DNA from 3 places in the Streptomyces sp. NPDC088147 genome. Region 2 is predicted to be linked to each of the others. Evidence: riboswitches for the same ligand, from Rfam matches in the RefSeq annotation. Region 2 holds a riboswitch; each other region holds the start of a gene.
What was found. A riboswitch is a leader RNA that binds a small molecule or an ion and turns the genes downstream of it on or off. The one in region 2 is predicted to bind cyclic di-AMP.
Positions count from the first base shown of each region.

Region 1: linked by a shared signal. The riboswitch ahead of ACIOGX_RS33285 (C40 family peptidase) and the one ahead of ACIOGX_RS17325 (LysM peptidoglycan-binding domain-containing protein) in region 2 are both predicted to bind cyclic di-AMP.
Region 3: linked by a shared signal. The riboswitch ahead of ACIOGX_RS18565 (transglycosylase family protein) and the one ahead of ACIOGX_RS17325 (LysM peptidoglycan-binding domain-containing protein) in region 2 are both predicted to bind cyclic di-AMP.

Region 1 is NZ_JBIUSY010000011.1:79,456-84,769, reverse strand. Features, by position in the region: gene ACIOGX_RS33295 (hypothetical protein) at 1-152, shown strand, start outside; gene ACIOGX_RS33290 (ATP-dependent Clp protease proteolytic subunit) at 472-1,119, shown strand; cyclic di-AMP (ydaO/yuaA leader) riboswitch at 1,437-1,633, shown strand; gene ACIOGX_RS33285 (C40 family peptidase) at 1,637-2,110, shown strand; gene ACIOGX_RS33280 (ATP-binding protein) at 2,222-2,662, opposite strand; gene ACIOGX_RS33275 (helix-turn-helix transcriptional regulator) at 2,919-3,773, shown strand; gene ACIOGX_RS33270 (DUF397 domain-containing protein) at 3,782-3,988, shown strand; gene ACIOGX_RS33265 (8-amino-7-oxononanoate synthase) at 4,008-5,159, opposite strand; partial or broken gene bioB (biotin synthase BioB) at 5,302-5,314, shown strand, end outside.
Region 2 is NZ_JBIUSY010000004.1:511,054-516,367, reverse strand. Features, by position in the region: gene ACIOGX_RS17330 (NAD(P)-dependent oxidoreductase) at 1-169, shown strand, start outside; cyclic di-AMP (ydaO/yuaA leader) riboswitch at 995-1,183, shown strand; gene ACIOGX_RS17325 (LysM peptidoglycan-binding domain-containing protein) at 1,188-2,018, shown strand; gene ACIOGX_RS17320 (amino acid permease) at 2,133-3,440, opposite strand; gene ACIOGX_RS17315 (SAM-dependent methyltransferase) at 3,766-4,566, opposite strand; gene ACIOGX_RS17310 (hypothetical protein) at 4,797-5,314, shown strand, end outside.
Region 3 is NZ_JBIUSY010000005.1:104,888-110,201, forward strand. Features, by position in the region: gene ACIOGX_RS18550 (DUF501 domain-containing protein) at 1-557, opposite strand, end outside; gene ACIOGX_RS18555 (septum formation initiator family protein) at 692-1,165, opposite strand; gene eno (phosphopyruvate hydratase) at 1,290-2,579, opposite strand; gene ACIOGX_RS18565 (transglycosylase family protein) at 3,004-3,711, opposite strand; cyclic di-AMP (ydaO/yuaA leader) riboswitch at 3,721-3,897, opposite strand; gene ACIOGX_RS18570 (transglycosylase family protein) at 4,162-5,100, opposite strand; gene ACIOGX_RS18575 (cytochrome P450) at 5,314-5,314, opposite strand, start outside.

The sequences.
Region 1 (5,314 bases), on a different contig from region 2:
TCCTCGACCACTACCCGAGTCTGCGGTCGGCCCCCGCCGACCAGGCGCTCAGGCGTCTGCGCGGATCTCTGAGCGGGTTCCGAAGACGGCCGTACGCCGCCGCCGTGCTCCACCGTGCCCGGGGTCTCACCGTCCCGCCGTCGCCCACCTGACCGGGGCGTATCCGAGCGGGGCCCATCCGAGCGGGGCGACCCCGACCGGGGCGTCCGCAACGGGCTGAAAGCAAAAGGATCGTCCATGCCCGAGGTGTAGCGCCACGCCACCACCGGCGAACCGCCGGAGCGGGCGAGGCGCGGAGAGTACACCCGCAGAATCGCTTCCTGTCTGCTCCATTCGACCGAACGCGCCCACGGCGAACGCCTCTTGCTCCGGATTCCCCGGCCTACCCCGCATCTCATTTTCTGTACGTCCTGTACATTTTTCACAGAGCCCGCGAGAACCGCGAGACGCGCGTACGAGGAGAGGCACGCCATGAACCGTCCGTCAGCCCGCTACGTCCTGCCCGAGTTCACCGAGCGGACGAGCAACGGGACCCGCACCCTCGACCCGTACTCGAAGCTCCTCGAAGGGCGGATCATCTTCCTCGGCACGCCGGTCGACGACACCGCGGCCAACGATGTGATCGCGCAGCTCATCCACCTCGAATACGCGGCGCCCGACCGGGACATCTCGCTCTACATCAACTCCCCGGGCGGGTCGATCAGCGCCATGTCCGCGATCTACGACACGATGCGGATCGTGACCTGCGACGTGGAGACCGTCTGCCTCGGGCAGGCGGTGTCGACCGCCGCCGTACTGCTGGCCGCGGGGGCACCGGGCAAGCGGCTGGCGCTGCCCGGCGCGCGGCTCCTCCTCCGGCAGCCCGCCATCGAGGAGCCGGTCCAGGGCCGGCCGTCCGACCTGGAGATCCACGCGCGGGAGATGCTCCGACTGCGGTCGCTGCTCACGTCCATGCTGGTGCGTCACACCGGGCAGAGCACCGAGCGGATCACCGAGGACATCGAGCGCGACACGATCCTCGACGCGCCGGCCGCCAAGGCGTACGGACTGCTCGATCACGTCATCCGGAACCGCGAGGCGTCCCTCGACACGCCGCGCGACCCCTTCGGCGGGCGGTGAACGCCCGCGCCGGCACGGCGAGTCGTTCCCGTATGGACGCCGCCCATACGGGAACGACTCGCACGTTCGGCGTATGAACCGTCCGGACGAGTACGGGGTCCCGAGTTGCGCGATGCGACCGGATCGTCCAGGCGCCCCGAACTCCCTTGCAGGTACGGCCCTCGTCGGGGCTCATGCCGTCGGCGTGACACACCCCTTCACCACCCCTTTGGGGCATCCGTGATGAACTTCACATATCGTCGTTTCGTCTCGGATATCCACCTGTTCCTGCGTCAAGATCCGTGGGACGACAAGCCCCCGCCACCGCGGCGGGGCGGTCCGGGCGGACGCCGAGTCCTGCCGCCGCACCGGATGCCTGGTCGACAGGAGTGGATCGGCAGGAGTGGAGGACCCAGGCAGAACGGGACGACGCCCGGTGTGGTCGTCCCTCGGGGTGAAGTCGTGAGAGCGGCCGGGCAACTTCGCCAGCCCGAACCCGACAGGTCATCCTTCACAGGCGGCTGACGAAGGGTTGCGCATGACCGCGCAGACGAATGTCCCGTCTCTGCTGTCCAGGACCGGTGCGGTTTCGGTCCTCACACTCGCCGCGCTCGGCGGCACGATGCTCGTGCCCGGCGCCACGTCCGAGGCCGAGGCCGCCACGCGCGCGGTCAACGCCCTCAAGATCGCCGCCTCGAAGAAGGGCTCTCCGTACCGGTGGGGAGCCACGGGGCCCCACCGCTTCGACTGCTCCGGGCTGACGCTCTACTCGTTCAAGAAGGCCGGCAAGAAGCTCCCCCGTACCGCCCAGCAGCAGTACAACTCGTCCCGCCATATCTCGCCCTCCCAACGACGCAAGGGGGACCTGGTGTTCTTCCACTGGGGCAACAGCGTCTACCACGTCGGCATCTACGCCGGCAGGGGAAGGATCTGGCACTCGCCCAAGACCGGGTCACTGGTGCGGCTGGAGCGGATCTGGTCCCGGAGCGTCCTGTACGGCCGGGTGAACTGACCCCGGCCGCCGGCACCGGCCCTCTCGCCATCACCGCCCCCGGACGCGTCGGAGGGGGCCGTCCCCGCTCCGGCGGGGACGGCCCGGGACCGGGGGCACCGGCCGACCGGCTCAGCTCACGTCGGCCGCCACCGGGACCGTCCATGGCAGGACGATCCAGACCGTCTTGCCCCCCTCCGCGGTCGGGGTGACGGAGAGCTGTCCCCCCTGCTCGGCGGTGAGCGAGCGGACGATCACCATGCCGCGGCCGTTGTCCTGCTGAACGGCCGCGGGCAGCCGTTGCGGCCAGCGCGGATGGCTGTCGGTGACTCCGACGCGCAGCTGCTCGTCACGTTCGAGGCTGACCTCCACGGTGAACGTGGGTGACTGCCCGAAGGTGTGCTGTACCGCGTTGGTGGCCAGTTCCGAGACGATCAGCCGGACCGTCTCGGCCATGTCCTCCCGCACCGGCAGCCCCCACTCGGCCAGCAGGTCCACGACGTATCTTCGCGCCGCGGTGACCGAGGCGGGATCGCTCGGCAGGGTGATGGATGCTTCCTGGTGGTCTGCCATGGCGACGCCGTCCCTTTCCCGCCGGGCCTGGCTCCGGCACAGAGCGAATGACTGCGCGGACGGCCTCGGACCGTGCTTCGCGCCAGCCTCCCACTGATCGTGCCGTTCCCAGGGCCGATCCACCGAGATCTGCATATATCTGTCGCTCAAAGCGGTGAACTCTGCAACGCGAGACCGTATTTGGGCGCCGGAAAGATATCTTCTCCGCCGCGGCGCCCGAGGGCGCGACGAACACAGGGCGGGGAGGCAATCATTCATGCGGCATATTCCAGCGGTGCGCCGGCGCAGGCTCGGCGAGGAATTGCGCAAGCTGCGGCAGAGCGCGGGACTGACGAGCGGTGAGACCGCGCGGCTGCTCGGCTGGCACCAGTCGAAGGTCAGCCGGCTCGAGACGGGCGTCAGCGGGGTGAAGGACGAGGATCTGGCCGGACTGCTCGACGCGTTCGGCGTCACCGACGCACAACAACGGCTGCTGCTGGGCGCCTTGGCGGGGACCACCAGCAGCGGACAGGGGTGGTGGATGGCGTACGGCGGCGTGATCCCGCCACAGTACCGGGACTTCATCAGCCTGGAGTCCCAGGCCCGCACCGCGCGCACACTGGAGACCTCCGTGGTCCCCGGCCTGCTCCAGACCCCCGCGTACGCCCGTGCCGTGACCCGTGCCGCGCTCGGCGGACTGCCCGCCACGACGGTCGACTCCCTGGTCGAGGTGCGGCTCGCCCGCCAGGAGGTGCTGCGCGCCGGCATACCCCTGGAGCTGCACGCCGTGCTGGACGAGGCCGTTCTGCGCCGCGAGGTGGGCGGGCCCGGTGTGATGCGGGAGCAGTTGCGGCGGCTCTCGGAGCTGGCCCGTCTTCCGCATGTCTGCCTTCAGGTGCTGCCGTTCACGGCCGGCGGCTATGTAGGACTGACCGGCCCTTTCGTTATCTTCTCATTCCCGCACATTACTGATCTGGATTTGGTCGTTCTCGACCATTTGACGAATAGCCTCTATCTGGAGCGGAAAGAAGACCTTGAGGCGTACTGCGCGGCGTTCGGCACCATGCAGGCGCATGCCCTCTCGACAGAGGATTCATTGGATCTCATCGCCGGGATCGGTGACGGCGCCTAGGGAGCATCATGACCCCCCACCTGACATGTCCATCCGCATGGCATCGCAGCAGCTACAGCACCGGCGCGAACAACTGTGTGGAGTGCGCCCCCATCGCCGTGGGCGGACTGGCCGTACGTGACTCCAAGGAAGTGACCCGACCCCATCTGTTCTTCTCGGCGGACGCGTGGACTTCCTTCGTCTCCGCGCTGCGCGACGAGGCGCCCGCGCACTGACCGCCCGGGGCCGGTCGGCTCAGCTCGCGTCCCCCGGCGCGAGCGCGACGATCGTGTCCACCGCCGTGCCGATCTGCTGATCCGTCAGATCGGCACGCGCGGTGAGCCGGATCCTGGAGATGCCGTCCGGCACCGAGGGCGGACGGAAGCACCCCACGGCCAGCCCCGCCGCACGGCACTCCGCGGCCCAGCGCACCGCCGCTTCGGGCGACGGCGCCCGTACGGAGACCACGGCGGCGTCCGGTCGTACGGCCGTCAGACCCGCCCCGGTCAGCAGCCGGTGCAGCGTACGGGCCACCTCGCGCGCCCGCTCCGGCCGGGCGGGCTCCCGGCGCAGCAGCCGCAGACTCTCCAGCGCGCCGCCCACGGCCGCCGGCGCCAGTCCGGTGTCGAAGATGAACGTACGGGCGGCGTTGACCAGATGGCCGATGACCCGTGCCGGGCCGAGTACCGCGCCGCCCTGGCTGCCCAGGGACTTGGAGAGCGTGACGGTGGCCACCACTCCGTTGGCACCGGCGATGCCCGCCGCGTACGGCGTGCCCCGGCCTCCCGCGCCGAGCACCCCCAGTCCGTGCGCGTCATCGACGAGCAGGGCCGCGCCACGGGTACGGCAGACCTCGGCCAGTTCACCGAGCGGCGCCGCGTCGCCGTCCACGGAGAACACCGCGTCGCTCACCATGAGCGCCCGCCGCCCGGCGTGCGCGTCGAGTGTCTTGCGTACGGCCTCGGGTTCGGCGTGCGGGACGACCACGGTCTCGGCGCGCGAGAGCCGGCAGCCGTCCACGATCGAGGCGTGATTGCCCGCGTCGGACAGCAGCAGCGCGTCGCGGGCCGTGAGCGCGGTGAGGGCGGCCAGATTGGCCGCGTATCCGGAGGAGAGGACGAGCGCGGCCTCGAAGCCGCAGAACGCGGCCAGTTCACTTTCCAGTTCGGCGTGCAGTTCGGTGCTGCCCGTGACCAGCCGGGAGCCGGTGGCGCCCGCGCCCCAGCGGCGCGCGGCCTCCGCCGCCGCGCCGGTCACGGCAGGGTGGCGGGTGAGCCCCAGGTAGTCGTTGCTCGCCAGGTCCAGCAGTCCGGATTCGGCGGGGCGCGGCCGGAGCGTACGGACCAGACCCGACTGTTCACGGCGGCGCGCCTCGTCGTCGGTCCAGTCGAAGGGGTCGCGCTCCATGGTCCGGTCCTTTTGTAGGCAACGCACAGACCTTAGCCGGGCCGCCACGGGGGCAGGGTGTGGTCATACACACACGTCGATCCGATGGCCTTGTGGGATTCCTCCTTTTCCCGGACGTCCTCCGTGGGCAAGGATCAGCACCATGGACCTGCTGA
Region 2 (5,314 bases):
GCTGGAGCCCACCCGCGAGCTGCTGGAGGCGTACCACCCCACCAGCGAGATCCGGGGCGCGCTGGACGGACACGCGTCGCTGTTCGACACCACCCGCAGCCGCGAACTCCTCGGCTTCACCGCGGCGGGCCGGGCGGACTGGCCGACGTCGGCGCCAGACACGCCCTAGGAGACCTTCCCACTCACGATCCCACGCACCGCAGCGACATCCTGTCGCTGCGGTGCTTGCGTATGACCCCGCTCCGCGGGCGGCGGACGGTGTCGACGAGACCCGGCTCGCCCCGTACCGACGGGCCGATCCCCCGAACCGGCGCGCCGGCCAAGCGAGTTGGGTACGCGGCACCGAATACGTCCCGTACGCGCCACGGTCGCTGTGAACTGCCTTCTGAATAAAGGGGATTCGATGAATTCAGCCCGTTCCCCGGTGAAAGTCCGTCGCGGAGCCGGTGCGTGGCCCGCCATTTTCCGGAAGCGATAGAGAGTCAGAAAGGCTCAAGGCTCCACCAATTCCATGGCGTTGAGCGGTTCAATGGCCGAGCGAAGCGGATCGCATGGGATCCGCCGGGGTCCGTGAGGGACCGTACGAGGCGGCTTCCGTATTACGTGATCATGTGCGATACGGCGCCCTGCGGGGGTGCGCGCCTTTCCGGTTGTGGGCCCGAGTGCCGGGGTCGGACCGGGCGTGGCGCAACGTTCCTTTATGGGCGATTTATCTCCGTTCTTCCCGAAGTCCATTTCGGTGTCTTTCATGCGACTTTCTCCTCTCTGGGGGGTGCCCTGAGCTGGACATTTCCGTCATGGGCGTGATGTGTGTCACGTAAGTGCCGGGTCGCGAGGGCCGTCTCGTCGTTCATTTCGTCCGCAGGGAAGGCGAGTTGAGAGCCCCGGTATCGGGTGGGTAACGAGATCTTTCGGGGTCGGAATCGTGAATTGGATTCCGTTGTGAATTCAGGGCTTGTTTCGCCCGGTCGTCCTCGCTTACGTTCTCGTCACTCCGGATGGAACGCCTAATCCTGCCGCCATCCGGAAACCCACACCCACCCACGTACGGCAGGAGCGGGGGACCCAGGTAAGTCGCCGATCCGTACTCCGGACCGGCTTGGGGTGAAGCCGCGATCAGCACGCGGCCGGGCATCTCCAGCCCGAACCCGACAGCTCACCTCGCAGGCGGAGGAGAGGAATTCGTCATGGCCTCAAAGGCTAAGCACCGTCGTCCCAAGAACAACCCCGTCGCCAGAGGCCTCGTCACCGCGGGCACGGGCGGTGCCGTACTCGCCTTCCCCCTGCTGGCCGCGACCACCGCGGAAGCGGCCCCGGCGCACACCGCCGCCACCGCCAAGCTGCCCATGGCTCCGGCCGCCGCCGTTCAGACGGACATCCCGGCGACCTACTCCGTGGTCTGGGGGGACTCGCTGTCCAAGATCGCGGACGCGTACTCGATCAGCGGCGGCTGGCAGAAGCTGTACGAGGACAACCGCGACGCCATCGGCGGCAACCCGTCGCTGATCCACCCCGGTCTCACGCTGACGCTGGGAACGGAGTCCGCGTCGGAGGCCCCGGCCGACTCCACCGCCGACTCCACGGCCGACGAGAGCGCCACCGCCGACGAGACCGCCCCGGCCGACGAGACCGCCACCACGGACGAGACCGCCTCGGCCGACACCGGCGCCGCCACCCAGACGACCGCGCAGACGTACACCGACGACCTGGACGGCTGGATCCGGGAGTCGCTGGACGTCATGGCGCAGCACGGCATCCCCGGCTCCTACGAGGGCATCTACCGCAACATCATGCGCGAGTCCTCGGGCAACCCGGCCGCCATCAACAACTGGGACTCCAACGCGGCCGCCGGCACCCCGTCCAAGGGCCTGCTTCAGGTCATCGACCCCACGTTCCAGGCCTACCACGTGCCCGGTACGTCGACGGACAGCTACGACCCGGTCGCCAACATCACCGCCGCGAGCAACTACGCGGCCGACCGGTACGGCTCGATCGACAACGTGAACGGCCCCTACTGACAGGCCCTCACACCCGTCGCGGCAGGCCGGACAGCCCTCAGGGCCTGTCCGGCCTGCCGGCGTTCGCGCGTCTCCCCGTCCGTCCCCGTGTCCCGCGTCCCCGCGTCTCCCGGGTCAGGCGCGCCGCGCGCGCAGCTCCCGTACCCCCGCCGCCGCCAGCACGAGCGCCGTCGCGCCCAGGGACCACAGCAGCTGCGGGCGCGCCGCGTCATTCGTCAGCATCAGGCCGAAGACGACCGCCATCGCGGCGAGCGTGGCCCAGGTCAGCCCGGGGAAGAGCCACATCCTCAGCACCAGCCGCTCCGGTGCCTCCCGCTCGATACGGCGCCGCAGCCGCAGCTGCGACACCGCGATCAGGGCCCAGACGAAGAGAAGCACCGCGCCGACCGCGTTGAGCATGTACAGGAAGACCGAGTCGGGCCATCGGAGATTGAGCAGCACCGACACGAAGCCGAAGGCCACGGACGCGAGGACCGCCCGTCGGGGCACACCGCCGCCGCTCACCTTCAGCAGGGACGTCGGCGCCTCACCCCGTTCGGCCAGCGAGAAGACCATCCGGGACGATCCGTAGAGGTTGGCGTTGAGCGCCGACAGCAGGGCCACGAACACCACGATGTTCATGATCTGCGCGGCGGACGGGACACCGATGGCGTCGAGGACGGTGACATACGGGCTCAGTCCGGCCCGCTGCGCCGTCCAAGGCAGCACCGTCACGATGACCAGCATCGAACCGACGTAGAAGAACAGGATCCGGAACACCGCGCTGCGCACCGCCCGGGACACCGAACGCACCGGGTCGTCGGACTCCGCCGCCGCGATCGTGACCACCTCCAGGCCACCGAAGGCGAAGACGACGGCGAGCACGCCCGAGATGACGCCCTGCCAGCCGCCGGGCAGGAAGCCGTCCTGCCCGGCGAGGTGGGTGAAGCCGACGGGGTCGGTGTCGGGCAGCAGGCCGAAGACCGCCAGCAGCCCGAGCACCAGGAACGCGACGATCGCGAACACCTTCAGGGCCGCGAACCAGAACTCGAACTCGCCGAAGTTCTTCACGGCCGCGAGGTTCGTGCCGGTGAAGAACACCATGAAGACCAGCACCCACGCCCACTGCGGCACCGAGGGCAGCCAGCCGTTCGCGATCTGCGCCGCGCCCGTCGCCTCCACCGCGAGGACGACGACCAGCAGGAACCAGTACAGCCAGCCCGCGCTGAACCCCGCCCAGCGGCCGAGCGCGCGCTCGGCGTACACGGAGAACGAACCCGACGCCGGCATCGCGGCCGACATCTCGCCCAGCATCCGCATCACACACATCGCGAGCGCGCCCGCGATCAGATACGAGACGACGATCCCGGGCCCGGCCATCGCGATCCCGGCCCCCGAGCCGACGAAGAGCCCGGCGCCGATGACCCCGCCGAGGCCGAGCATGGTCAGATGGCGCTGCTTGAGCCCGCCGGCGAGCGGTGTCCGAGTGGCCGCCGCGGCCGTGGCCGCGGCAGCGCCCGTATCCGTGCGGTCCGTATCGGTGCGGTCCGTGTCCGTCCGGTCGGTGTCGGTCCGGGCCGGGATGTCGGGCGGGGTCTGGTCGTGCATGAGCGGTCAGGCTGCCTTCGGGACGGTGGGGGGATCTGCGGCACCACGCAGTGTCCCCGGACCACGCCCTCCCAGGCAAAACGAGCCGATCTCCACGGAACGACGCGACGACGCGACGACGGCACGTGGGAAGCGGCGGAGCGACAGAACAACGGTCGGGTCAGCGTATGCGGGCGACTCCGGCGTAGATACCGCTGTCGTATCCGCCGCTCTCCTCTTCCGTCGGCGCGGCCGTGTCCTTGTACCAGTGCGGGGCCGTGACCAGTCCCGGCTCGGCGAGGTCCATGCCCTCGAAGAACCGCGCCACCCCCGCGCGGGTACGGAAGCCGAGCGTGATGCCACCCCGCTTGTACTGCGCGACCACCTGTTCCACCAGCTCGGGGTAGAGATCGGACGCGGCGTGCGAGAGCACCAGATAGCTGCCGCCGGGAAGGGCTTCCACCAGGGTCCCGACGATGTCGTAGGGCTTCTCGTCCTCCGGGATGAAGTGCATGAGGGCGATGAGCGAGAGCGCGATCGGGCGGCTGAAATCCAGGAAACCGCGGGCGTGCTCCAGGATCGCCCGCGGCTCGCGGACATCCGCCTGGATGTAGTCGGTGGCGCCTTCCGGCGCACTGACCAGCAGGGCCTCGGCATGCCGCAGGACGATGGGATCGTTGTCGGTGTAGACGACCCGGGCCTTCGGGTTGATCTCCTGGACGATCTGATGCAGGTTCGGCCTGGTCGGGATGCCGGTGCCGATGTCGAGGAACTGGTCGACGCCGCTGAGCGCCAGCCAGGCGGTCGCGCGGCGCATGAAGGCACGGTTCTGCCGTGCGGCGGCCCTCGCCTCGGCCGGCAGTTGTGCCCCCACCGCCTGGTCGGTGGCGTAGTTGTCCTTGCCACCGAGGAGAAAGTCGTAGACACGGGCGGGATGCGGCTTGCTCGTGTCGATCCAGGGCTTGGGTGTCTGGGCCGTCATAGAACGCTCCCATGGCGTGGAGGCGGGGAAAGAACCTGGTGAAGGAGCCCCGCGTCGACGAGGCATCGGTTTCGGGCGATGCGGGTGGGCGCGAGCGGTAACAGGGTATGTGATGAGGGCAGTTGCTGTTCGAACAAGGTGCGTCTGTACGAGCGGCCGGATGCCGCGTGCGGGCGGCCGGACGCGAGCCGGGCTGGGCTCGCACAGGATTCTCGTCCATACTTCCGGACGTGGAGCAGCGCATAGACTCGAATATCTGGCCCGAGCGTGCCGTGGGGAAAGACCCGGCGTACGTTCCCGGCCTCATGGTCCCCCGCCCCGCCGGGACAGCGGAGACGGACTCGGAGCGGGCGGAGACCGAGGAGCGCGCGCCCGAAGGCGTGGCCCCCTCGGACGCCCCCGCGAAGGACGTCCCCGATGAGCCCGCCCTCGACACGGACGGCGCCACCGGCACGGCCGAAGCGGCGAAGGAAGCCTCCGAGGAGGGGAAGGCCCCCTCGCAGGACGCCTCTTCCGACGGTGACGACCCCTCCGGCGGCGACGACTCCGACGACGGCCCCGCCAAGGACGCCTCCGCCGAGGACGCCTCCGCCGAGGACGGCCCCGTCTTCGAGGCCGCCGACCGGCGCGGCTCGATCACCGCGAACAGCGAGGGCGTCCGGTTCCGGCTGGACGACCAGGAGGCCGACTTCTGGTGGGACGAGATCGGCGCGGTCGAGATCAAGACCCCGCGGTTCGGGCGCCGGTT
Region 3 (5,314 bases), on a different contig from region 2:
GTACCCCCCTCGGCATCCCCCTCGGCGCCGGAGGGGTCGGACCCGCACGGCGTCACGCACGGGCCCTTCGCCCACCACTCCGGCAGCATCGCGATCGCCTCGTCGCCCAGCGGGTTCACCCCGGGCCCGGCCGCCAGCGAGTGGCCGACCAGGACATGCAGGCACTTCACCCGGTCCGGCATGCCGCCGGCGCTCGGGAAGCCCTCCAGGACCTCGATGGCGTCGCGGCGCGCGAGGTAGTCCTCGTGGGCCGCGCGGTACGCGGCGGCCAGCTCGGGGTCGGTCGCGAGGCGCTCGGTCATCTCCTTCATGACGCCGTTCGCCTCCAGCGTGCCGATGGCCGAGGCCGCGCGCGGGCAGGTCAGGTAGTACGTCGTCGGGAAGGGCGTGCCGTCGGGGAGCCGCGGGGCGGTCTCGACCACGTCCGGCTGACCGCAGGGGCAGCGGTGCGCGATGGCGCGCAGGCCGCGCGGCGGGCGGCCGAGCTGTTCTTTGAATGCCGCGACGTCCGCGTCGGTGGGTTCCGTGCGTGCGGTCTGCGGAGGGGGCGTGTCCATGCCTGCCTATGTATGTTCTGCGGTTCTCGGGTGTTCCGCGGTTCTCGGGTGTTCCGCGGTTCTCGGGTGTTCCGCGGTTCTCGGGTGATTCTCGGATGATCTGACGGTGTTCTGTGCTGCCCGGCCGCCGTCGGCTATCTGTCCTGGCGGTCCGCGTTGTCCACGCCGTCCAGCACGTTCGAGTACCAGGGGCGGTCCGTCGCCCCCCGCTCCTCGCGGCGCTGCTCGCGAACGTCCGGGTCGATCACGGTGTAGCCGGTCTCCCCCGGCATCACGTAATGCAGATGCTGCCGGGCCAGCCGCTGGATATACGCGTCGTCCTGGAGCCGCGCCTTCTCGTCGCGCAGCTCCTCGACCCGCTGCTTCGCCTCGCGGGCCAGCCGCTCCTGGTCGGCGATCTCGTTCCGCTGCGACACGTACTGCCGCATCGGATACGCGAGCGCCACCACCAGTGTGCACACGACCAGGGCGAGGAAGGCGGCCCGGCCGGTGAGCCGGGAGCGGCGGTCCTGCCTGCGGTTCTGCGAGCGGTAGACCCGGGCGGCCGTCTGCTCGCCGAGCAGTCGCAGCCTGGTCGCGGTGGAGAACCGGTCCCGGTTCCCGGCCATGGCTCGCCTCCCCTGTTACGTCCCCTGTTGTACGTACGTCCCCGGACACGGTACGGGACCGCGACCGGGGACGTACGGACGACGGGCGGAGCCGCCCCTCGCCCTCATATCCACAGGTTCAGGATCAGGCGGAACGGAACCGCGGGAACGCGCTGCGGCCCGCGTACACCGCCGCGTCGTCGAGGATCTCCTCGATGCGCAGCAGCTGGTTGTACTTGGCGACGCGCTCGGAGCGGGCCGGGGCGCCGGTCTTGATCTGGCCGCAGTTGGTGGCGACGGCGAGGTCGGCGATGGTGACGTCCTCGGTCTCACCGGAGCGGTGGGACATCATGCACTTGAAGCCGTTGCGCTGGGCCAGCTCGACGGCGTCCAGGGTCTCGGTCAGCGAACCGATCTGGTTGACCTTGACGAGCAGGGCGTTGGCCGAGCCCTCCTCGATACCGCGGGCGAGGCGCTCCGGGTTGGTGACGAACAGGTCGTCGCCGACGATCTGGACCTTGGAGCCGAGCTTGTCCGTGAGGACCTTCCAGCCGGCCCAGTCGTCCTCGAAGAGCGGGTCCTCGATGGAGACGAGCGGGTACGCGGCGACGAGCTCCTCGTAGTACTCGGTCAGCTCGGCGGCCGAGCGGGACTTGCCCTCGAACTCGTACGAACCGTCCTTGTAGAACTCGGACGCGGCGACGTCGAGCGCGAGCGCGATGTCGCGGCCGGGGACGTAACCGGCCTCCTTGATCGCTTCGAGGATGAGGTCGAGCGCGGCGCGGTTGGACTCCAGGTTCGGCGCGAAGCCGCCCTCGTCGCCGAGGCCGGTGGAGAGGCCCTTCTGCTTCAGGACCTTCTTGAGCGTGTGGTAGACCTCGGCACCCCAGCGCAGGGCCTCGGAGAAGGACTCCGCGCCGATCGGGGCGATCATGAATTCCTGGATGTCGACATTGGAGTCGGCGTGCGAGCCGCCGTTCAGGATGTTCATCATCGGAACGGGCAGCAGGTGCGCGTTCGGGCCGCCGAGGTAGCGGAAGAGCGGGAGGTCCGAGGCCTCGGAGGCGGCGTGCGCGACGGCGAGGGAGACGCCGAGGATGGCGTTGGCGCCGAGCGACGACTTGTCCGGGGTGGCGTCCAGGTCGAACATGGCCTGGTCGATCAGGCGCTGCTCGGTGGCGTCGTACCCGACCAGCTCCGGGCCGATCTGCTCGATGACGGCGAGGACGGCCTTCTCGACACCCTTGCCCTGGTAGCGGTTCTGGTCACCGTCGCGGAGCTCAAGGGCCTCGAACGCACCGGTGGAGGCACCGGAGGGGACAGCAGCACGACCCGTGCTGCCGTCGTCGAGGCCGACCTCGACCTCGACCGTGGGGTTGCCTCGGGAGTCGAGGATTTCCCGGGCTACGACGACGTCGATGGACGGCACGAGCATCTCCTTCTGGGATGTGACGCTTGGAGTGCAGGGTCTCATTGGCCTTGCGGCAAGAGCCTAACCGCCGCGGGGTCATCGGTCGGCCGGTGCCCGCCACCTAAGACGAAATGAGGCCCGAATCCCGCACCGCGGGAGTCGTGGGCCGCCATCGCCGGGGCCGCGTCCGCCGCGGTCCGCGCGCGGGCGGGCCTCAGCGGGAAACCCCGGCCCGGCGCGTACGGGGGATTACGCGCCCGGCCGGGGTGGTCTCGGGTGGGGCCAGGGGCCCGGGGTCCGGAGGTTCGGAGGTCCGGGGCCCGGGGTCCGGGGCCCGGGGTCCGGGTCCCGGAAGGTCCGGGGCCCGGGGCCCGGGTCCCGGAAGGTCCGGGGCCCGGGGCCCGGGGGCCCGGAGGGTCCGGAGGGCCCGGGGCCCGGGGCCCGGAGGTCAGCTCAGGTGGAGCTGCTGGCCCGGGTAGATCACGTCGGCGTCGCTGACGATGTCCTTGTTCAGGTCGAACAGCTTCTTCCAGCCACCCTTGACGTCCTCGGCCTTGGCGATCTTGGAGAGGGTGTCGCCGGACGCGACCTTGTACTCGCCGTCACCCTTCTTGATCGTGGCGGGACGGCTCTCGCCGCGCGAGGCCGGCTGGGCCGCGTCGCGCGTGCTCTCCGTGGTCTCCCGCTGCGACTGCTGCGTCGGCTGCGACTGCTGCTTCGGCTGGCTCCGCTGCTTCGGCTGCGACTGCTGCTGGGTGTTCTCGGTGGCCGAGCCGCCGTCGTACGCGGCGTTGGACAGGCCCACGCCGCAGTTCGGCCACGCGCCCTTGCCCTGGCCCGCGAGGACCTTCTCGGCGACGGCTATCTGCTGGGACTTGCTGGCCTGGTCGGCGCGGGGGGCGTACGCGGTACCGCCGTAGGCGGCCCAGGTGGACGGCGTGAACTGGAGGCCGCCGTAGAAGCCGTTTTGGGTGTTGATGGACCAGTTGCCCCCGGACTCGCACTGCGCGACCTTGTCCCACTCGGAGGCGGTCGCGGCGGTGGCCGAGGTCGCACCGATCAGCGGGGCGGCGACGGCGGCACCGGTGACGCCGGCGAGCGTGGCGTAGCGGACGGCCTTCGACGGGCGGCGGTGCTTGGCCTTGCTGGAACGCAGCAGCATGGAACATCTCCTCACCGACGCCTACGAGGTCAGCTGTCGGGTTCGGGCCAAGTGAGTTGCCCGGCCTTGTGCTCTGGCGCACAAGGCTTCACCCCAAGCCGGTCCTCGGCCGTCTCTCGACGGCCGGAGCCCGGCGCGAACCTTTGGGTCCCCCGCTCCTGCCTACGGCGCTTGACGCGTCGGTTACTCCCCCCGACCGACGGCAGGATTCGGCGTGACGGTCGACGGGGCCCGCGGTGCGAGCGGTTCAGACCGTAATCACAGGTCTGCCCGTTGTTCAAAGATGCACATCAAGGAAAAATCGCCCTTACCTCCCCCTGGAGCGATCTCATTTACGCAGGTGGGAGAGGAAGCGGCCCAACCGGCGGGCCAAAAGACCCCAGTTGCGGCAAAGAGACCCTTGTCTCACTTTCGCAGAAGTGGACATAGGGTCTCTAACTGCCTCTACTTCACGCCGAGATCAAGGGTCTGGCCAGGAAGGATCAGGTCGGGGTCGGCGCCGACGGTGTCCTTGTTCGCCTCGTAGAGCGCGGACCACCCGCCGGGCACCTCGCGCTCGTCGGCGATGAGCCAAAGGCAGTCGCCCACGCGGACGGTGTACTCGCCCTCCGCCGCGTCCGCGCCTTCCGTTCCGTCCGTCGCGCCGCCCGCGTGACGTGCCGATCCGTCACCTCGCGAGGCATGTCGGCCGGATTCACGCTCTTCACCCGAATTGCCCGGTACGGAATCCTCCGGGGCGGCGTCGCCACGGTGCTTGCCCTTGGCGGCGTCGTCGGCCTCCGCGTCATCGGCGGAGCCGGAGGCGCCGGAGGACTCGGAGGGGGCGGGGGTCGCGTCGTCGGGCGCGGTCCCGTCCGGGGTGGACGCGGAGCTGTCCGAGGGCGCGTCGGCGTCCCCGGCCTTCCCTGACGCCCCGGACGTCTCGGACGCGTCGGAGGACCCGGAAGGCTTGGACGGCTTGGACGTCTCGGTCTTCCCTGACGTCTCGGAGGGCTTGGGGGTCCCGGACGACTCGGGTGTCGTCCCCCGTTCCGCCTCGGGCGTCGTACCGGGGTCCACGCCCGGCGCGGCGCTGCCCGCCGTCAGCCCCGAGATCGCGGCGCAGCTGGCCCACGCCTTCGGCCCCTGCGCGTCGAGGATCTTCTCGGCTATCGCGATCTGCTGCGATCTGCTGGCGAGGTCGGCGCTGGCCGCGTACTCCGCGCCGCCGAAGTCGTCCCAGGTCTCCTGGGAGATCTGGAGTCCGCCGTAGTAGCCGTTCTTGAGGTCGGCGCTCCACATGCCGCCGCTCTCGCACTCGGCGACGCGGTCCCAGGTGGAGGCGTCCGCCGCGCCGGCACCCGTGGCGCCGAGCAGCGGAATGGCGATCGCGGAGCCGGTCACCCCTGCCGCGACGATCAGAGCGGGGGCCTGGCGAGGTCGACGGTGTCGGCCGTTCCCGGAGCGCATGCGATTGCCTTCCGTGTGACTGATGTTTCGACTACTGCGTGTGGCGGCTGAGTTTTCGAGAACGTAGCGGTACTCGAACTGCTGTCACAAGTCGATGCAGCGGAGATCACGTGAAAGTCACAGTCTTGACGGGTCGTCAGTAAACCTT